DNA from 2 places in the Clostridium gelidum genome. Region 2 is predicted to be linked to the other one. Evidence: a T-box and tRNA genes for the amino acid it is inferred to sense, from the RefSeq annotation. Region 2 holds a T-box; the other holds one or more tRNA genes.
What was found. A T-box is a leader RNA that pairs with one kind of tRNA and senses whether it is charged. The one in region 2 lies ahead of tyrS (tyrosine--tRNA ligase), so its partner is inferred to be a tRNA-Tyr.
Positions count from the first base shown of each region.

Region 1: it encodes a tRNA-Tyr, which carries the amino acid that the T-box ahead of tyrS (tyrosine--tRNA ligase) is inferred to sense. The anticodon was not compared.

Region 1 covers NZ_AP024849.1:657,425-668,856, forward strand. Annotated here, with positions in the region: gene mreB (rod shape-determining protein) at 1-661, shown strand, start outside; gene yyaC (spore protease YyaC) at 720-1,256, opposite strand; gene psyc5s11_RS03145 (hypothetical protein) at 1,356-1,772, shown strand; tRNA gene psyc5s11_RS03150 (tRNA-Tyr) at 1,917-2,000, shown strand; tRNA gene psyc5s11_RS03155 (tRNA-Val) at 2,008-2,083, shown strand; tRNA gene psyc5s11_RS03160 (tRNA-Thr) at 2,155-2,229, shown strand; tRNA gene psyc5s11_RS03165 (tRNA-Tyr) at 2,290-2,373, shown strand; tRNA gene psyc5s11_RS03170 (tRNA-Val) at 2,381-2,456, shown strand; tRNA gene psyc5s11_RS03175 (tRNA-Thr) at 2,528-2,602, shown strand; tRNA gene psyc5s11_RS03180 (tRNA-Tyr) at 2,663-2,746, shown strand; SAM riboswitch class I at 2,977-3,076, shown strand; gene metK (methionine adenosyltransferase) at 3,329-4,504, shown strand; gene recD2 (SF1B family DNA helicase RecD2) at 4,886-7,114, shown strand; gene psyc5s11_RS03195 (hypothetical protein) at 7,132-8,148, shown strand; gene psyc5s11_RS03200 (ComF family protein) at 8,121-8,777, shown strand; gene hpf (ribosome hibernation-promoting factor, HPF/YfiA family) at 9,200-9,733, shown strand; gene secA (preprotein translocase subunit SecA) at 10,079-11,432, shown strand, end outside.
Region 2 covers NZ_AP024849.1:4,301,810-4,313,241, reverse strand. Annotated here, with positions in the region: gene psyc5s11_RS19775 (hypothetical protein) at 337-615, shown strand; gene psyc5s11_RS27925 (hypothetical protein) at 633-755, shown strand; gene psyc5s11_RS19770 (TIM barrel protein) at 771-1,142, shown strand; gene psyc5s11_RS19765 (DUF4362 domain-containing protein) at 1,478-2,299, shown strand; gene psyc5s11_RS19760 (DUF3788 domain-containing protein) at 2,341-2,754, shown strand; gene psyc5s11_RS19755 (SRPBCC family protein) at 2,814-3,218, shown strand; gene psyc5s11_RS19750 (DNA alkylation repair protein) at 3,215-3,928, shown strand; gene psyc5s11_RS19745 (SufBD protein) at 4,000-4,440, shown strand; gene psyc5s11_RS19740 (sigma factor-like helix-turn-helix DNA-binding protein) at 4,615-4,812, shown strand; gene psyc5s11_RS19735 (Uma2 family endonuclease) at 4,940-5,512, opposite strand; gene tyrS (tyrosine--tRNA ligase) at 5,621-6,832, opposite strand; T-box leader at 6,923-7,190, opposite strand; gene psyc5s11_RS19725 (AI-2E family transporter) at 7,333-8,514, opposite strand; gene psyc5s11_RS19720 (hypothetical protein) at 8,787-9,350, shown strand; gene ppx (exopolyphosphatase) at 9,532-11,040, opposite strand; gene psyc5s11_RS19710 (RNA degradosome polyphosphate kinase) at 11,241-11,432, shown strand, end outside.

The DNA.
Region 1 (11,432 bases), 2.4 Mb from region 2:
CGGTGCTAAGAAAGTTTATTTAATAGAGGAACCATTAGCAGCAGCTATTGGAGCTGGCTTGGATATTACTAAACCAAATGGATGTATGGTAGTAGACATCGGAGGCGGTACTTGTGATATTGCAGTTATTTCATTAGGTGGAGTAGTGGAAAGAGAATCAATAAAAGTAGCTGGCGATAAATTTGATGATGCTATAATAAAATATGTACGTAACGAATACAAATTGATGATAGGCGAAAAAACTGCTGAAGATTTAAAAATAAATATTGGTTCAGCGTTCAAAAATTCTAGGAACTTAGCATGCATGATGAAGGGAAGAAATCTTATAACAGGATTGCCAGATGAAATAGAAATTACGACAGAAGAAATAAGAAATGCAATAAAAGAGCCTATAGAAATTATAGTAGATACAGTAAAGAAAGTATTAGAAAAAACACCACCTGAGTTAGTTTCAGATATAATAGAAAGAGGAATAGTAATGACAGGTGGAGGAGCATTAATACATGGCTTAGATAAGCTTATAGAATTTAAAACAGGAGTGGTAACTACTGTTGCTGACGACTCTGTTGAATGTGTTGCTAAGGGAACTGGTAAAGTACTTAGTTATATAGATAAGCTAGATAGTGACGTAAATTCACAACAAATAGTTCTTATAGAATAATGTGTAAATAACAGTCGAAAAAATATATTTTTGACTGTTATTTATTTTTAAATGCCACTTAAATCATAGGGAACTGTCCACGATTTAAATTATAAGATTCGATAAATGCTCTAGATATAATTTTAGCCATGTTCATAATAAAAGAAAGTCGGATACTACGTGAAAAAAACAATTCAGAATTATTAATTGAATCGACAATACCTATAATTGATGCAATTCCAACCTCAGGAAGTTCTTTTCCAACTCCTTTGCCAGGGTGTATTGCATAGTCTCTTATACGAATTTCTCCGATATCTTCAGTATCACCTAAGCAAGCATCAACACCGATTATAGAGGCATTAGGATGATTAGAATATATTTCATCTAAACGTTCATCTATATTTAAGGCATGAATTGGAGTGGATAGAGTTCCGTAAACGGGTAGGGGGAAAAAGTTTTCTGTCAATATAGATCCAACTAAAGGACCTAAGCAATCTCCAATGCATTTGTCAGTGCCAATACAAACTATTACAGTATTTTTAGTGATGTAATCTTTGATTTCTAGAGTTAAGTTATAGGAGATGGTAGAGTTAACATTAATATCTTCTTTATTCAAGGATAGATACCCCCTTTATAAAATATATATATGAGAAATATAGAAAAAATAGTATAAAAAAATAATTTGTGGAAAATAATACTAAGAAAGGAGGTAAATATGAAAAAAAAATTAATATGTTTATTTTCAGTTTGTATAGTAATAACAAATATTTATTTAATATTTTATTGGGAGCCACAAAGTAAGTGTGTGACTCAAGAAGAGGTTAGTAAGGAAGCTGTATCTTATTCTCAAGCAGTATATAAATTTGATAAGAGAAAAGTATTAGAAAGATTATCATCTAATGATAAAAGAGACCTAGAAAAAATAATTAAAAAATTATCTGCATTTGATTTAGGAAAAATAAAAGAGTATTACGAAGATTATAATGATGAAGAAGGTGTAGTAAGTATTTTTACATTGTTAAGGCAAAGACTTACAACAGGAGATTACAAACAAATACATGAAATAAGCTCTTCATTTCTGGATTTAGAGCGGATTGATCAAAAGATAAAAAAAATAGGATCACTATATTAAACAAGAGTATTTTGCAGTAATTTAGAGAAAAAAAGACTTAATTTGACTAGATTGAGTGATATGGGAGTTGAAATAAAAGCTTTTTGAAGATATACTAATCATTGTTGATTGGTAATAAATCAATAGTTTTAAATAACTAAATATGGAGGAGTTCCCGAGTGGCCAAAGGGGGCAGACTGTAAATCTGTTACGTTAGTTTCGATGGTTCGAATCCATCTTCCTCCACCATTAAAATGGGCGCATAGCTCAGCTGGGAGAGCACCTGCCTTACAAGCAGGGGGTCACAGGTTCGAACCCTGTTGTGCCCACCATTTAAAACGAAGTTTATAACTATTACTTGTTAACTGTTAATTCTTAACTCTTACTCTTAACTAAACAATGTGCTGGCATGGCTCAACGGTAGAGCAGCTGACTTGTAATCAGCAGGTTGTAGGTTCGATTCCTATTGCCAGCTCCAGTAAGATAATGCAAGAAAATAGATAGGTGAAAAACTTGTATTATAACAACAATTAAATATGGAGGAGTTCCCGAGTGGCCAAAGGGGGCAGACTGTAAATCTGTTACGTTAGTTTCGATGGTTCGAATCCATCTTCCTCCACCATTAAAATGGGCGCATAGCTCAGCTGGGAGAGCACCTGCCTTACAAGCAGGGGGTCACAGGTTCGAACCCTGTTGTGCCCACCATTTAAAACAAAGTTTATAACTATTACTTGTTAACTGTTAATTCTTAACTCTTACTCTTAACTAAACAATGTGCTGGCATGGCTCAACGGTAGAGCAGCTGACTTGTAATCAGCAGGTTGTAGGTTCGATTCCTATTGCCAGCTCCAGTAAGATAATGCAAGAAAATAGATAGGTGAAAAACTTGCATTGTAATGACAATTAAATATGGAGGAGTTCCCGAGTGGCCAAAGGGGGCAGACTGTAAATCTGTTACGTTAGTTTCGATGGTTCGAATCCATCTTCCTCCACCAAGAAAAGAATAAACTTAGTTTATTCTTTTTTATTTGTCAACAAATAAAAAGAGCATATAACTATATGGGGTGTTTGAAGTTATATTTTTACTTAACAATAAGGAAAAATTAAATCAGAGAACAAAAAAATGTATAAAAACAAAAAACAATCATAGGACAAAAAGATTAATTTGAAATGTTGACTAATTATAAATTTTATGATAGAATACTGTTGAAAATTAAATATAGAACTCTTATCAAGAGAGGTGGAGGGAAAGGGCCCTATGAAACCCGGCAACCTGTATTATATAAGGTGCCAATTCCTGTAGATATATTTCTACGAGATAAGAAAAGGATTATTAAAATCGCACTCTTCTTATCGAAGGGTTTTTTTTATTTCAATTTATAAGTTTGTACAGACTTAAATTACGAAAGAATAATAAAAATTCCAAATGATTAGCAACAAATTTGTAATTATATAACAATATAGTATTTAATCGCGAGTAAAGCTATATTACATTTTAAAAGTTAAGCATATATATTTTGTTAAGAGAAAATAAAATTATAAGAAATGATAAAAAGTTAAGTTGAGGGGAGAAAAGTATGAAAAAGTTATTTACTTCAGAATCAGTTACAGAAGGACATCCAGATAAGATGTGTGACCAAATTTCAGATGGTATTTTAGATGCTATTTTAGCAAGAGATCCACTTGCTAGAGTTGCTTGTGAAACATGCACAACTACAGGTATGGTTATGGTAATGGGAGAAATATCAACAAATTGTTATGTTGATATTCCTAAAGTAGTTAGAGAAACTGTAAGAGAAATTGGATATGATAGAGCTAAGTATGGCTTTGATTGTGACACTTGTTCCGTTATTACAGCAATAGATGAACAATCAGCAGATATTGCTATGGGTGTAAATGAAGCATTTGAATCTAGAGCAGGTGAAAAGGATGATGTTGAAGCAGTTGGAGCTGGAGATCAAGGTATGATGTTTGGTTTTGCAACTAATGAAACAGAAGAATTTATGCCACTTCCAATATTTATGGCTCATAAATTATCAAGAAAGCTTACAGAAGTAAGAAAGAACAACACATTAAGTTATTTAAGACCAGATGGTAAAACTCAAGTTACTGTTGAATATGAAGACAATAAACCAAAGAGAATTGATACCATTGTAATATCTACACAACATGATGAAAAAGTTACTTTAAAACAAATTCAAGAAGATCTAAAAAAATATGTAATTCAAGCTGTTGTACCAGCAGAATTATTAGATGATGAAACTAAATATTTCATTAATCCAACAGGAAGATTTGTTGTTGGAGGACCTCAAGGAGATTCAGGATTAACTGGAAGAAAGATAATTGTTGACACATATGGTGGATATGGTAGACATGGTGGTGGAGCTTTCTCAGGAAAAGATCCAACAAAGGTAGATAGATCAGCTGCATATGCTGCAAGATGGGTAGCTAAGAATTTAGTTGCTGCAGGAGTTGCTGACAAGTTAGAAATCCAATTAGCATATGCAATAGGTGTTGCAAAGCCGGTTTCTATTGAAGTAGATACTTTTGGAACAGGAAAAATTGGAGAAGATAAGGTAGCTGAAATAGTAGAAAAAGTATTTGACTTAAGACCAGGAGCTATAATAAGAGATCTTGACTTAAGAAGACCAATCTACAAACAAACAGCTGCTTATGGACATTTTGGAAGAAATGATCTTAACTTACCATGGGAGCAATTAAATAAAGTAGAAGAAATAAAAAAATATTTATAGAATAATATAAGAGCTGTCTCAAATTTATTTTGAGACAGCTCTTTTTAGATACATAGGAACTTTTACAATGCAAAATTAAGGAACAAATTCTCTACAGATTAAAAAATAAGTAGATATAAGAAAATAATCGGTAATGGACAACGAGCAATGTTTAATTATTTTAAAGTATATATATATTGCAATTTACAATTGACAATTGTGGATGAAATTCTTACAGAATTTCTTAAATTTGAAATGAAGAATCATTTTGCAACATATATATTATGATATAATTGAAAAAGAAAAATAAAAGTGAAATTTTGAAATTAAGATTTGTGTTAGAATTAAGTTATATTGTCAAGAATATGAGTAAATATTATATAAAAGATTTGGAGAGATTCTATGGAAGTTCTAAATGGTTTTGTTGAGAACATTGTTTTTAAAAGTGAAGATACTGGTTATGTAGTTTGTAAAATTAGGAATGAAAAAGAGTTAGTTAGTGCTGTAGGGACAGTTCCTTTTATAAAGGAAGGTCAAAATGTCAAATTAACAGGATACTGGACAGTACATAAGCAGTTTGGAAATCAATTTAATATTCAAGATTATGAAGAACTTATTCCAACTTCCTTAGATGGAATAGAAAAGTATTTAAGTGCGGGAATAATACATGGAATTGGACCAGTTACAGCTAAGAAGATAATAGAACAATTTGGTAAACAAACCTTAGATATAATGGAAAATCACATTGAAAGACTAATGGAGATAGAAGGTATAGGAGAGAAAAAGTTTCAAATTATATATGAGTCTTATATAGAACAGCAAGGTCTTAAAAATGTGATTTTATATTTCAATAAACATGGAGTAACTAATAATCAATGTATTAAAATTTATAAGAAATTTGGATCAAATGCAAAACAAATAGTATCAGATAATCCTTATATATTATGTGATGAAATTTCAGGTATTGGATTTAAAACAGCAGATAGAATTGCCATGAGCATTGGAGTAGAGAGTATCTCAGAATTTAGGATTCAAAGTGGAATTAAGTATGTAATGAATCAGTTTTGTGCTACGGGAAATACATTTATGCCTAAAAGTAATATAATAGAAGAATGTGAAAAAAATTTATTGATATCTAAGGAATTAATTGAAAAAAATATATATGATATGGCAGCGCAGCAAAAAATAATTATTGAAAAGATAGATGATGTTGAAATTGGATTTTTACTTCAATATTATTATTGTGAACTTGGGGTAACGAGTAAAATTATTACTTTGGGATTGCAACAAATACAAACTATAAATTCAGATGTTGATTTTGAAGTTGATGTTTTTGAAAAGGAGCATAAAATACAGTTTGCAGAGTCTCAAAGAGAAGCAATTCTTGGTGCATTTAATAATGGTATAGAAATAATCACAGGTGGTCCTGGAACGGGTAAAACGACAATTATAAGGGCTATAATCCATATTTATGAAAATAATGGTATGAAAGTAATACTTGGAGCTCCAACTGGAAGAGCAGCTAAAAGAATGACTGAATCTACAGGAAGAGAGGCAAAAACAATACATAGACTTTTAGAAATGGGTGTTTCAGAAGAAGATGAATCAGTTTTTGAAAAGGGAGAATCATCACCATTAGATTGTGATGTAATAATAATTGATGAAGCATCTATGATTGATATAATGCTAATGCAGAATCTGCTTAAAGCAATCAATTTGGGCACAAGACTTATAATTGTTGGGGATGTTGATCAATTGCCTTCTGTTGGACCAGGAAACGTATTAAAAGACCTTATAGAGAGTGAATATATAAAAGTGGTAAGATTAAAAGAAATATTTAGACAAGGTGCAGAAAGCTTAATTGTTATAAATGCACATAAGATTAATCAGGGTGAAATGCCCTTGTTAAATCAAAAAGATAAGGATTTCTTTTTTATTAATGAAAATGATCAAGATAAAATTTTAAATACAATAATAGATTTAATGAACAGAAGACTTCCTAAATTTAATAAATCTTGGGATATACTAAAGGATATGCAAGTGCTAACTCCTATGAGAAAAGGAACACTTGGAGTTAATAATTTGAACACTAGTCTTCAAAAAGTATTTAATTCACCATCAAAAGATAAGAAAGAAAAAACTTCTCGAGATATAGTATTTAGAGAAGGCGATAAAGTCATGCAAACAAAGAATAATTATACTTTAAAGTGGGTTAGAGCAAATGGATTTGGAGAAAGTGAAGGTGCTGGAGTATTTAATGGTGATTTAGGTTTTATTGAAAGCATCGATGAAGAGAGGAAAGCGTTAACCATTATATTTGATGATGAAAGAAAAATTATTTATGATTTTAGCTTTCTAGATGAATTAGATTTAGCATATGCAACTACCATCCACAAGAGTCAAGGAAGTGAATTTAAAGTTGTTATTATTCCTGTATTTATGGGATCACCTTTTTTAATGAATCGTAATTTACTTTATACAGGAATCACAAGGGCAAAACAATTGGTGGTTGTAGTTGGATTTCAAAAAGCATTAATGTATATGATTAATAATACAAATAGTATAGAACGATATTCAGCTTTAAAGCATAGAATTAGAGATATAATAACTAAAGAAGAGTTTGAAGAGTAATTGAAAGGAGAAAGAGTATGGTGGATGTATGCAAAGTAACTCAAGAGGAATTAAAGTATGCATATGATAAAATAGATTATTGGTATAAAAAAAATATTAAATTTTTAACAATAATTACAGTTCCATTTAATACACCTTGTATTTTTTCTAATATAATAAGCAATGTCGCTCAAAATAATGGGAAAGTACTATATGTTTGGGGAAAAGATGCAGAGAACAGAGAATTAATTAATATAATAAGAGAAATTAATTTGAATATAACTTACTCACATATTGAAAAAGGATTTTCAACTACTAATTTGGTATTCACACATCACGATAATTTAACAAAAATTGAGGGGCAATATGATTTGGTTATTTTTGATGATATAACATATTTTTCAAATTCAAGTAGTGTAAATGTAAGAGATGGATTAGAGATTTGTGCCAATTTAGGAGAAAGAGTTTTATTATATAGCATAGAAAAAATGGCATTAGTTGGTGAAAAGTTTGAACTTGCAGCATACAACTATAAAAAACCATTTGTAGAGCCTAGGATATTAACAACTAGAATAGATTTAAATATAGATATTCCATACACTCTTTATGATTATCTCAAATGGTTCAAAGAAAATAATCATAAAGTAGCAATCTATGTACCTAATAAAGAAAAACTTAATATAGTTTATGATTATTTTACTAACAAGTTAAAGCTTTCAGAAGTTAAAATAATAAAAGTTTCAAAAAGTGATGAAATAAAAAGATGCGAAAGAGTATCGAAATATAAAGATAAGGCAATATTTATAATAACTAATAAAATAGAGGAGTTACTTGAATATTGCTATATCGATGATAGCATAATAATGTTTTCTGATAATGAAAGATATAATTACAAAAAGATTTTATATGTATGTGGTCAAATAAGAAATATAAACGCAAGCTTACCAGAAGTACTTTTAGTATCAAATTATATATCAGAAGATATGGATAAGGCAAAAAATATGGCAAGAGATTTCAATAAAAGAGTATGGGAAAAACGATTAAGAGAATTATAAGTACGTTATGGGAAGGGCTAATTGAAGTATTATATCCAAGAGAAAATTATTGTATTATTTGTAAAGACGATGATTGTTTTGGACTATGTAATACTTGCAGAAAAAGTATTAAAGTTATAAATGAAGTATATCAAGATGAAGTAATAAGTTACGGATACTATGGCGGAGTATTAAAAGATTTAATACTAAAATTTAAATATAAAAATAATTTTACAGCAGGAGATATATTAGCGGGATTTTTAGAAGAGTATATAAGTAAAAATATTAGGTATGAAGAATACATAATAACATATATACCGTTATCAAAAAAATCGAAAAAAAACAGGGGCTTTAATCAGTGCGAATATATTGCAAAAAAGATATCTAGAGATTTATCAATTGAAGTTTTAGACGTATTGGTTAAACAAAAAGAAACTAAGGAACAAAAGAAATTAAAAAGAGATGAAAGGTATGAAAATATAAAAGATGCATTCTCTATAAAAAAAGGAATTAAAGTAAAAAAATACAAAATTATATTGATAGATGATGTAACAACTACAGGTGCAACAATTCATGAAGCATATAAATTATTAAAAAAATTTGAAGTAAAAGACATAAAACTCTTGACCTTAGCGAAAAGTCATATATAATATTAATGTAAAGCTAGGTTTGTGGTTGAAAGTCGAAGCCAGTCGCAGGCGAAACGATCCACGTAATTTAGACAAAATGTCTAAGGAGCATGGTGCGGTATAGAAGTAAGTCCTGCCAGTAGATAGTACTGAGAGGGTTAGTAGTGAGGGTTAATTTCTATTAGCAAAAGCTCCAGCAGGCGAGTGTGGGGTCAAAAACCAGGTCAACTAGCTTTACTGTTTATATAAGCTATTAGAAACATATAAAAATAATAGTTTGAAGTTTATCTAATCCGCAATTGCAAGGATTAGATATTTTTTTGCGATAATTATCAGAATTTACTGATAATTATCTTGTTAAAGTTGTAATAAAGTGATAGAATAATATTAACTTAAACATATAAAATTAAAAAACTTTTTCATGTAGAGAGGGGCTGGCATTAATGAAAGTAACAGTTATAGCAAAAAATATGGAATTAACAGATGCACTAAAGGAAATAGTGCAAAAAAAGATAAGTAAATTGGAAAAGTATTTTGAATCAAAGGTAGAAGCAAAAGCTACATTGACTGTACAAAAAAATAGACAAATAATTGAAGTTACTATTCCATTTAATGGAGTTATATTAAGAGGTGAAGAAGCAACTTCAGATATGTATAAGTCATTAGATTTAGTTGGAGATAAGTTAGAAAGACAAATTAGAAAGCAAAAAACCAGATTATCAAGAAAACATGGTGGATCATTAAGATTTGGTGAAATAAATAATATAGACCTTAAATTAGAAAAAGAAGATGAAGGCAAACTAGTTAGAGTAAAGAAATTTGGAGTTAAACCAATGAATTCTGAAGAAGCAATTCTTCAAATGGATTTATTAGGACATAATTTCTTTGTATATCAAGACGCAGATAGTGATAAAGTAAATGTAATTTATAAAAGAAAAGATGGAGATTATGGTTTGTTAGAACCTGAATTTATATAATAAGTTAAAAACAACTGTCCAATATGCATGTTTAACTTGCATATTTGGACAGTTATTTTTTTTAATATACTCAACTAAAAAATATTATTTTAAACTAAAAGCAAGATTATAGTATGTTTTAGCTTAAAATTGGCAAGTATTATTAATAATTTATGATTAATATATTAATAAATAGTTAAATTTAGATGTTTTATATAGGATTTAATACAAAAATCATGAGTTTTATTGAAAAATGCATAGTTAAAATGATATAATTATAAAATACGTGATTTATGAAACAAATTATAAATCAAAACGATGTATTAGAAATTAATAAGAAATATAGAATTTCGAAAGGATGACATTATGGGACTATTAAATGCCGTATTTGGAACATATAGTGAAAGAGAAGTAAAAAGACTTAATCCTACAATACAAAAAATAAATGATTTAGAAGAAGGGTTGCAAAAACTATCAGATGAAGAGTTGAAAGCAAAAACTTCTGAATTCAGAGAAAGATTAAATAATGGAGAGACATTAGAAGATATTTTACCAGAAGCATTTGCTGTTGTAAGAGAAGGATCAGTAAGAGTATTTGAGAAGAGACATTTTGATGAACAACTTATGGGTGGAATGATACTTCACCAAGGTAGAATTTCGGAAATGAAAACAGGTGAAGGTAAGACTCTTGTTGCAACTCTGCCAGCTTACTTAAATGGATTAACTGAAAATGGGGTTCATATTGTAACTGTAAATGATTATCTTGCTAAAACACAATCAGAAGAAATGGGTGAATTATATGGTTTCTTAGGATTGACTACAGGAGTAATAATTCACGACCTAAATAATGACCAAAGAAGAGAAGCTTATGCAGCTGATATTACTTATGGAACTAATAATGAATTTGGGTTTGACTACTTAAGAGATAACATGGTTGTTTACAAAGAAGAAAGAGTTCAAAGAGGACTAAACTTTGCTATAGTTGATGAAGTTGACTCGATTTTAATTGATGAAGCTAGAACTCCACTTATAATTTCAGGTCAAGGAGAAAAGTCTACTGAATTTTATAAAGTTGCAGATTATTTTGCAAAGAAATTAGTTGCAGAAAAAGATTTTACAAAAGATGAAAAAGCTAATGCAGTAATGTTAACTGATGAGGGTGTTAGAAAAGCAGAAGTAACATTTAAAATAGAAAACTATGCTGATGCTGAAAATATAGAATTACAACATTACTTAACTCAAGCGTTAAAAGCAAACTTTGCCATGAGAAGAGATAAAGATTACATGGTTAAAGATGGAGAAGTAATAATTGTTGATGAATTTACAGGAAGACTTATGGAAGGTAGAAGATATTCAGATGGTCTTCACCAAGCAATAGAAGCAAAAGAAAATGTTAAGATTGCAAGAGAATCTAAAACACTTGCAACTATTACATTCCAAAATTACTTCAGAATGTTTGAAAAATTAGCAGGTATGACTGGTACAGCATTAACAGAAGAAAATGAATTTAGAGAAATTTATGGATTAGATGTTATTGTTATTCCAACACACAGACCAGTAGCTAGAATAGACAACCCAGATTTAGTTTTTAGTTCTGAAATTGGAAAGTTTAAGGCTGTTGTATCAGAAATAGAAAATATACATCAAAAGGGTCAACCAGTATTAGTTGGTACAGTAAGTGTTGAAAAGTCAGAACTTCTTTCAAGTATGCTTAAGAAAA
Region 2 (11,432 bases):
AATTTTTTTGACGATTTTATTTGATTAGAAAACTCATTTTTCGTGCTTTATGAATATCTATTGGAGTTAATATTTATGATTTTCATTAAAATATAAACTAAGTGAAGTAGAGGATTGTTAGAGTGTTTTTCTGGGGTAGTCATATATTGAGGACTATGGCTCTAATGATTTAAATTTGATTTATATATTATTAATGTTAGTGGTAAACCATAAATATATAGTTATAACTACCTGTTATCCATATACCCATTAGGCTAATAATTGGTCGTTGATGTATAGAAATATATTTTTATTTGAAATATAGTGAAGTTTAAAAAGTTATAGGAGAATAAAATATTGAGAAGTAAAGTTTTGTGCTCCACAGGAGCATTTATAGGAAGAGTAAATGGAATGAATTACAAGTTGATCATAGAAAATGCACAAAAAATTCATTGTGATGGATTCGAATTCATGCTGTATCCTTCATGGTATGATGTAATGAATCAATTAGTATACGACTTGAAAGCTACAGATATTACGTTTCCTATAGTATATGTAGATAAGCAAGTCGGTGAAATGATTAGCCGTAATGAAAAGAATGATATTGAATCTGCGTTAGAGCTACAAAGGTATTAGGGGCAGAAAAGCTTGTTTTGCATTTATGGGGAGGGATTCCATCAGATAGGGATATAAATAACAATAGTGAGCAATTTGAAAAACTTCATGCAATTTCAAAAAGCTATGATTTGCTTCTTACAGTTGAAAATGTTGTTTGAAATAAGCAAAATCCTATGACACATTTACAATCATTACAACGATGCTATCCGAATATTTCTTTTACATTTGATACTAAGATGGCCGCATTTCATAGTCAGATGCCATTGATTTATGAAAATGAATGGGAGTGGCTGTGGGAAGGAAATCCTATTAGACATTTGCACATTAATGATTATTGTGGGGGTCACATGGATTGGAAATGCTTAAAGGCATTACATATAGGAGAAGGCAATATCGATTTTAATAAATTCTTTACATTTTTAAGAAGCAAAAGATATTCTGATACAATTACAGTAGAATCTACTTCTATGATGAAAGATGGAAGTATAGAGATAGAAAAGTTAAATCGTAGCCTTGATCATATTTACGGAAAATTGGAGGAGTGAGGTATCCGTTACAACTTGATTTAAATAATGGTGTAGTTAGTAGTATTACCATAAATTTATACCTTATCAACATGATAATGATAAGGTGATTAGAGTAACAGACTTAAAAAGAATGAATATTGCTGGAATAGCTTATAATTATTCATCAACTCTACATAGCATGTAGATTTAATCCGGTAAATAAAACTGATTCTTTGATAATTGAAGAGTATTATATTTACAAAATATGCTATAATTAATATAGAATAGTAAATTATGGTGAACCAAAATATAGTTTATATAAAAACTTAAAATTATTGTATTTTACTTCATCTAATATATAGGGAGAGATAATAATGAAAAAAAGTATAAGTACAATTTTAGTTTTGGTTATGTTAAGTTCAATTTCTGGATGTTTTTCAAAAGCATCCAATACAATAAAATCAGAGAAAAAACCAATACTATCAATTACAAATGTTGAAAAAATTATACCCAATTCTTATACAGAATTGGATAAATTGCCACAGGAATATAGCTCTGAGCTGGCTCAAAAAAACGGTGATGTTGTACAAGTACACGGTAGAGATTTCAATATAGAAAAACTTGATAACTTTATTGAAAATTATAAAAATATAAAAAAAAATGTAGCAGACATGGTAAGAATAACAACTTATACATATGAAGGAGATGCTATAATATGTGACTTAATTATTGATAGCGAAGGTGTTAAACTTATAGAAGATATTACAAGAGACAATTTTAGTAACGCAGAAAGTAGAAAAAGAACAGTTTATAAAGTAGTAGATATATGCAAAACAGATACGATAGAAGGTATATCATATATTGCGAAAACTAACAAAGGCGAGGAAAAATTTTTATTTTTTCAAAGATCTATTATTGATAGCAAGTTAGATATTATCTGCAATAATACTAAAGTTACTGCATCATCAAATCCATATGACTATACAAAAGATAGTCAAGATTATAAAGACATTGTAAATTTAGGTGACAATGCTTTAAAATATATGGTAACGAAGTTTGAGAAGAGTAAAGAAAATGGACTTAGAGAATATGTTATGGCAATTGCATGTTCAGAAATATTAAAAGAAAATACTGAAACTAAAAAATGGACAACAGGTAGGGAGTGGTACGATAATTATACTAAAGCAAATAAATAAAGTTAAGTATCATAAATAGTAATTTGAAAGGAGGCTTAAAGATGTTGGATAAAGCACCCACAAATGATGAGTTGACTGCTCTAATCGGGAAACCATTATTTGAAGCTTGGACAGCATTATGCGACATGATTGAACAAAAATATGACATGGAACATTTATGGAACAATGGAGGTAAAGCATGGGAATATGAGTATAAATATCGCAGAGGTGGAAAAACGCTTTGTGCATTATATGCGAAAGAAAATTGCTTTGGCTTTATGATTATTTTTGGGAAAGATGAACGGACAAAATTTGAAATAGATAAACAAAATTATTCCCTTGAAGTGCAAAAAGTTTATGATGAATCCAAGACCTACCATGATGGAAAATGGATGATGTTTGAATTAATAGATACTTCTTTATTTGAAGATATGGAAAAATTGTTGCTTATCAAAAGAAGAACTAATAAAAAGTGATTGTCAAATTCGAATTTAAAGTTAAGTACTATAAACAGTAATTTGAAAGGCGGGATAGAATGGCAATTGCAAATGTAAAAGTGACTTTAAAGGAAGATATAAAAACAGTTTGGGAGATAGTAACTTCTCTTGATAATTATGCATGGAGAAGTGATTTGAGCAAAATTGAGGTTTTGGAAGTAGGAAAAAAATTTATAGAATATACTAAAGAAGGATATGCTACAACTTTTACAATAACAACGTTTGAACCTATGACACAGTATGCGTTTGATATGGATAACAACAACATGCATGGGCATTGGATAGGATTGTTTTCAAAGACAGATAATAAGACCGAGATAAATTTTACGGAAAATATAACTCCAAAGAAGTGGATAATGAAACCTTTTGTAGGAATATATTTAAAGAAACAGCAGACTACTTATATTTCAGATTTAAGAAAAGCATTGGAGGAAAAACAATGACTTGTGATGAAATTATTTTAGAATTGAAGTCCATAAGTTCTGAGAAATATAAAGCAAATGTTGTTAAAATGGGAATACCAGAAAACAATAGTATGGGAGTTTCCACAGGAGATATTCGCAAACTGGCTAAAGGTATTAAAAAATCAAATAAATTTGCGTATGAGTTATGGAGGACAGGCTATCATGAAGCAAAACTCTTAGCAGTTCTTGTTTTTGATATAGAGTATCTTTCATTGCATGAAGTTGAACTATTGATTAATGATGTTTGTTCGTGGGATTTATGTGACCATTTATGCAAAAACCTTATTATAAAATTAAAAGATTATGAAAACCTTATTGGAAAGTGGTGTACATCTAAAGCAACATATACCAAAAGAGCAGCGTTTACTCTAATGGCTTCTGCTGTTATACATGAAAAATCAATATCAAATGATATTCTTGATGATTACCTAAAACTTATTTCTGAACACTCCGATGATGAGCGTGAACATGTGAAAAAAGCAGCTTCATGGGCATTAAGGGAAATAGGGAAAAGAGATTTTAACTATCAGGAAAAAGCAATCATTTTGGCTCATGAATTAAAAGAAAATGGAAGTAAGTCACAAATGTGGATTGCAAAAGACGCATTAAAAGAACTTGAAAAATTAGTGAAAGTTGAAGGACGAGGGCGTTTAATATCTTCGGATTCACAAATGGGAAAAGAGTGCTAAATTCTTATTTAAGGTTAAGTATGGTAAATAGGAATTTATAGGTTAGAATTTTTGTTTAAGAAGGTGAAATTATGGAAAGTACCGCAGAATTGATTGAAAGATTATATTCTAAAGATAATAAAGTTGCGTACCAAGCATTACAGATGTTAGAAACTGAAAGCGAAAAATCTAACACTGTCTATAAATTTTTTGATGTGTTTGCTGAAATGATTGACAATAGTAATTCATATATAAGAACCAGAGGTATTATTTTAATATCTGTTAACGCTAAATGGGATACAGAAAATAAAATTGATGAAATTATAGATGATTATTTAAAGCACATTTTAGATGAAAAGCCAATTACAGCAAGACGATGTATTAAGGCATTGCCGAGTATTGCACGATATAAATCGGATTTGGTTGAATGTATCCGAGAAGCCTTAATGAAAGCAAATGTAGCGATATATGGTGATAGTATGCGGACATTGGTATATAAAGACATTTCATCTTCATTAAAGGAAATCAAATGACAAATTCCAATTTAAGGTTAAGTATTATAAATAGTAATTTGTAAGAAAGGTGATCAATATGAAAGATGTGCAAGATGTGATGACACAGTAAATCATTCTAAAGGAAATCTTGTTAAAAGCATACATAGAAGAGTACAGGAAGTTAAAAATGATATTTCGATGGAGGTGCACATATTGAAAAAGTGCGAAGCACAACCAAGAACTTACATGACTTTATTGGAAAGAGATAGAGAAAAAATTGAAGAAGGAAGAGAAGAAGGAATTCTTTTAACAAAAAAAGTATTTAAGCTTTCAACTGAAGGATATACCATAAGAGAAATAGCGAAAGAGTGTAATATATCAGAAAATAATGTAAAAAAGATATTAGAATAGTATTTAATATTTAATAAGTAAGAAATAACGCACCAAAAATTAATAATTAAAAAGTTTTACTTTAAGAAAAAAACAGACTAAATATAAAAAAATATTTGGTCTATTTTTTTGAAACTACATTATTAAATTATTTAAAAATATAATCTAAACTTACTTCGAAATTTTCTAATATAGAAGAATGTATCATTCCAGTATCTACTTTAATATCAGCTTGTTCGTAAAAACCATCATCATTTAATAAATAGACTGTAATAGCATTTTTTAAAGGATTTACTATCCAATATTCTTTTACTTTATATTTCATATATAGATTAAATTTTGTTACTAAATCATGCCCTTGATTTGAGGGACTTAAGATTTCAATAATTAAATTAGGAACCCCAATGTATTTATTATCAGTAAATCCACTTAAGTCACAAATAACACTTAAATCAGGAATAACAAGCTTTTCGTCATCAATGTCTTCCAATTTAAGTTGAATATCATATGGAGCTTGAATTACTTCACAAGGTTTATTCTCCAAATACAACATTAATTTTGTATTAAGCCTCCCAGAGACTCTTTGATGCTTGGTAGATGGCGATGGAGACATATAAATAACACCATCGATATATTCAATTATTTTGTCAGAAGTTTCTTTAAGTTTTATATATTCATCATAGGATATAAAATTATTATTAGCTAAAGCCAAGTTAATCACTTCCTAACTTTTGATTTTTAATGATTAAACTACGAAAGTATAAAATAATTATAAATATATTATATCATAAATAGTTAGCACAGTATTATTTCTTGAAAAGTATGTGTTTTATTTTGTTATTTGGACAAACTTCTTTTTACCTAGTTTGATTATATCGCCAGTTGCAATAGGTGTATTATCAAAATCAATTACTTTTTCATTGTTTATTTTAACACCACCTTGATTTACTAGTCTTCTAAATTCATTATTAGATGCTATAAAATTATTTTGCACAAGGAGTGTTGCAATTTCTTTTAATAAATTACAATCTGAAGATACATTTATTTGAGGCACTACATCAGGTAAATTACCTTGTTTAAATACATTTTCAAAATACAAAACAGCACATTTAGTTTCTTCTTCTGTGTGATATAATCTTGTAATAATTTTTGCTAATTCAAACTTAACATCTCTTGGGTTTTTACCGTTCTCTAAAGTACTCTTAATATCATCAATTTTATCTGGATGTTCATCTGTAGCTAATTCAAAGTATTTTATAATAAGATTATCTGGAACTTCCATTACCTTTTTGAACATTATCTCTGGTGCGTCTTGCACACCAATATAATTTCCTAAACTTTTACTCATTTTTTCAATCCCATCTAATCCCTCTAATATAGGCATAAATATTGCTATCTGTTGTTCCATTCCAATGCTCTTTTGTAGAGTTCTTCCCATAAGAATGTTGAAAGTCTGATCTGTTCCACCAAGTTCTATATCAGCTTTTAATTCAATAGAATCGTAACCTTGCATTAATGGATAAAAGAATTCATGAATTCCAATAGGAGTATTGCTAGTGTAACGATTTTTAAAGTCATCTCGCTCAAGCATCCTTGCAACAGTAGTAGTTGCAGCTAACTTTAGCACTTCCTCAAAATTCAGTTTAGATAACCACTCACTATTAAATTTAATTTCAGTTTTCTCTTTATCTAATATCATAAAAATCTGTTTTTGGTATGTTAAAGCATTTTCCATTACTTGCTTCTCAGAAAGTGGTTTTCTAGTTTTGGATTTTCCTGTTGGATCACCAATTTTTCCTGTAAAGTCACCAATTACTATAATAGCTCTATGACCCAAATCTTGCATCTGCTTAATTTTTCTGAGTACAACAGCATGACCTAAATGAATATCTGGTGCACTTGGATCTAACCCTAATTTAATTATTAAAGGTTTATTTTCATTCTCTGATTTGATGAGTTTTTCTTTTAGCTCATGAATACTGATAATATCAGCTACACCTTTTCCTATAATTTTGATTTGTTCTTCAACAGTTTTTTTCATATCTTTGACTCCTTACATTTTAATTTTCTAATATAAGCAAGTTCTATAAGACTCAATATACAACAAAAAACCCTTGCCCTTTATATTACTATAAAGGACAAGAGTATATCTCTCGTGTTACCACCTTAATTTTATTAATCGCTCACACGATTAACCTCTTCAAGTACGCCAAAAATTTGGTTATACTTTAGCACTATAACGGGTGCAAGGTTCCGTCAAAGCCTACTCAAGATAATTTAATCTCTTTCAGATTGAAGCTCTAAGATGTATTCAAAACAGGAATCCATGCACCTCTCATCAACCGGTAACTTTCTGTTTGGATTATCCAATTTCTACTTATTCTTTTCATTGCTTTTACTATCAAATCTCATACTCCGAAATATAGTAAGCTATAAATCTTTGTTATGCGATATATATTAAATTGTTTAAATTATATTGAAACAATTTACTTTTGTCAAGGGCAATTGTAATAATTTGAAGGAAATTCGACTCGCAGTCAATTACGAATTATCTTGGCTTCTCATATAATTATCATACCAATTATTAAATAACACCCTAATAGAAGCTGCAATTGGTACTGCAAGAAGCATTCCGAGTAGACCACCAACAGTACCACCAATTAATATTGCCATCATAGTAAATACAGGATGTAAACCAACACTATCACCCACGATTTTAGGTGCTAGAAGATTATTATCAATCTGCTGAACAACTTGCATAGCAATGATAGCATAAAGTATCTTAATTGGTTGTCCACTAAGTAATCCCATAATTGCAGCAAGTACAGTAGCAACTAATGGACCTACATAAGGAATCATATTGGAGAGACCTCCAATTATACCAATTACAATGGCATATTTTATTCCTATAATTGAAAGAGCAATTGCAGACAAAACACCAACAAAAAAGGCCTCTAATAACTGTCCACGTATGAATTTTCCAAAAACTTCATTGAGAACATGGAAGGTATAATTGATTTTAAGACCTGCCTTACTTTTTCTAAATACTAAATAATAAAGTGTACTAGATAAACTTATAAAATACTCAGAATCATTTAGAATATATATGCTGAGTATTAAGGCAATAAAAAATGTTGCAACACTACTACCAATAGACATTATGTAGGATGTCATATTTCCAATATTACTTATAACATAATTTTGTAAGTAATTTGTACCATCTATAATATATGGCTTAAGTGTGTCTATAAAAGAATTATTTAAACCATCGAGAGCTGCATTTATGGATGCAGTAGAAAAGGAACTACTATTTACATTTAATGAAATATACTGAAATATGTTAGTTAGAGTAGTATTGTTTGATAATTGACCGCCAATCATATAATATATGCCACATAGTAATCCTAAAAGGATACCGATAATTAAAAAATATGAACATAATATTGCTATAACACGTCTTGATGATGACTTTTTTACTTTATATATCTTATTTATTTGTAAAAAATTCTCAATAAATCTAGTGACTGGGTATAAGAGATAAGCAATTATAATTGATATTAGTAGTGGCTTAACTAAATTAAGCATATAGCCTAGAATATTAAAAACATTATTAAATAAGGTGCCTACATTTAAAACAATTAGAAATGCTACATATATTATAACTGCTGTAATAGTTACATAGATTGAATATTTAATTAACTTTTTATCAAATTCGATTTTCATATAATAATATTTATCTCCTTACTTATTTATTTTTCTATAATTTAGTATTGATGCTAATTTTAAATATAACTTTTAACATTATACCACATTTTCAACGAAATATTTCAAAAGAAAACTTAATTATAGTTTTTTGGGTTTAATTTATGTAAGTAGCATTAGAATCAGGATGTAACCCTATAACAAATTAAGATACCATTCAAATTATGGTTATATAATATTAATTATTTTAATATATTTAAAATAGTTAATATTATAAAGGGCCGTGGTTAAATATGGGAGGAAGTTTTAGCTATTATGAAAATAAAGACTTAACTTATGATGAGTTATATGATCAATCTAGTGCTTTTAAGGAAGAATATGAGATTAGTATGAAATTTGATGAAATTGATGATCTTGATAGGGATACTAACAAAATAATATACTCTAAAGAAGAAATAGAAAATATATTAAAAGAATGTATAGAAAATATGGTTATAGAAATAGAAAATGTAATAGATGAAAAGTTTGAGAAATATAATTTTATAGAAACATATAATAAGTATATTGATGACTGGAATGAAGTGTTATGTAGTATAGAGGTTAATGGAAAGCTTGTAGAAGTAAAGCTTACTAATGATTATATATGCGATGATGCTAATAATATTAGTTCAGTTTATATTACATTATATAGTGGAGGGAAAGGTGTTTTTACAGAATGCATAGAACGCATTAATCAAGAATATGAATTTATTGGGTCCACATATGCATATGTACCTGTAAGTGAATTATGTTTTAAAGAGATAGATAAAGATAAATTCATAGAATGCATAGTTTCTGAAATAAATAGAATAATTTAAATATAATACAGATTTAAGTTCAAACTATATTTATGCGTATAACTCGCCGAAATTGGATACATGTTTATTCCGTTGGACTAAGAAAATTTCAATAGCTTATTTTCTTAGTCCAACTGCAAAATATGAATCCAATTTCTTTGTTTAGCTATAAATTTAAGTATGATAAATATTAATAATTTACTTAAAGGGCTACAATTGATAATTTTTTTGAAAAATATTTATTAAAGCTTTCTTCCATTTCTATAGGTAAGCTATCTTTCATATATTTTACGCTAAGTTTAGGAAGTGATAATTTAAAATTATCCTTTTCATTCATAATAATAACTTCAGTTAAGCTATTATAAAAATATTTATCAATTTTGCGAGCAATACATAGGATTATGGAAAGCCTTTTACAAATTAGAATATCATCTTTAGTTAATAAGTATTTATATTCATCTGCTAATTTATAATCAAATTTACCACTAAGCGCAACGGTATATGCAACCATTAATATTTCTTTATGAGTAAGCACTGCAATAAGGGAATTTATTATAATGTAAAAACCATGTTTATAAGAATGTTTTACAGATATACTTACGCCTACATCATGTAATTTAGAAGAAATTCTAAGCAACTTATACTCTGATTTTAAATCTTTTGAAGTTGGATTTTCTAAGTATTCAAAAAGTACGCAAGATAGGTCACTGATTTTCTCCGCATGGGAAATATTCAAATCATTAGTAGTTAAAATATTATTTAAAGAAAAATCTAAAATATCTGTATTATTAATATTCTCTCCCAAGAGTTTTTCATATAGAACACCTTCACGAATTCCATATTGGCTAATTTTAAGATTTGGGCAATTGCAATAATTCATAAGCATTACAAGTGCTGAAAAAGGAGCAGTGAATATATCAGCTCTTTCTTTAGGAAGCCCTTTTAGCTTAGATTTTTGGTTGATATCAAGATTAATAATATAGTCATACATGGCTTTAACTTCATCGAAGGTTATTGTATAATTGTGCAATAAATCTAAAGGATAGTTTATGAACTTTTTATGGATTTTACCTATTGAACGAGCTGTACCACCTATGCCAATTAAAGGTAAGTCTGCAGCATCTTTTAACCAAGGCAGTTTATCAAATTCATTGAAAATAAATTGTTTGAATTCTAATAAAGTATCATTGTCAGCTCGTTTATCAAAAGGAAAGAGTTTAGTTAAAGGAATTGAACCTAAAGGTACACTTATTCCATGAGAAATTGTTTTATTTTTAACTAAAGTAATCTCCATACTTGAGCCACCAATGTCTATAAGAAGGGCACTACTAATGTCCATAGTAGATTTAATTGTTAAATATCCATAAGCAGATTCTTCAAGACCACTCAGGATTCTAATATCTAAATTTAATTTTTCTTTTACTAAGGACAAAATCTCTTCTTTATTATTTGCGCGTCTAACTGCTTCAGTAGCTACTACAATTATTTCTACCACATTATTTTTTTCACAAAGAATTTTGAAGAACTCTAAAGTAATCAACAATTTTTGAATGCCTTGATTTGATAAATCATTGGATTTAGTAATGAATTCACCAAGCCTGGTCATTCTTTTTTCTTCATCAATTATTTTAAAAGAATTATTTTCATATATTTCATATACTAAAACTCTCATGGAATTGGAACCTATGTCAATTACAGCAATATTTTTCATGTACATTCTCCTCTTTAACAATATAATATAAAAAAGTTAACTTACAAATAATAGTATGTTAACATAGAGTTAACAAAAATATTAGATTATATATTTGTATCCATTTAAATATATTACATTATTAAAGAAGTATTTAAAATACTATATTTGCAAATAATTAAATTAAGTTAACAATATTTTGATTTAGGGAGAGAATAATTATGGATCAAATAAACACATATGATAATTTTTTTAATAGAGAGCTTAGCTGGTTAGAATTTAATCAACGGGTTTTAGATGAAGCGAAAGATAATACAAATCCCCTTTTAGAAAGACTTAAATTTTTAGCTATATCTAGTTCCAATCTTGATGAATTTTTTATGGTTAGGGTTGGATCGTTATATAGTCAAATT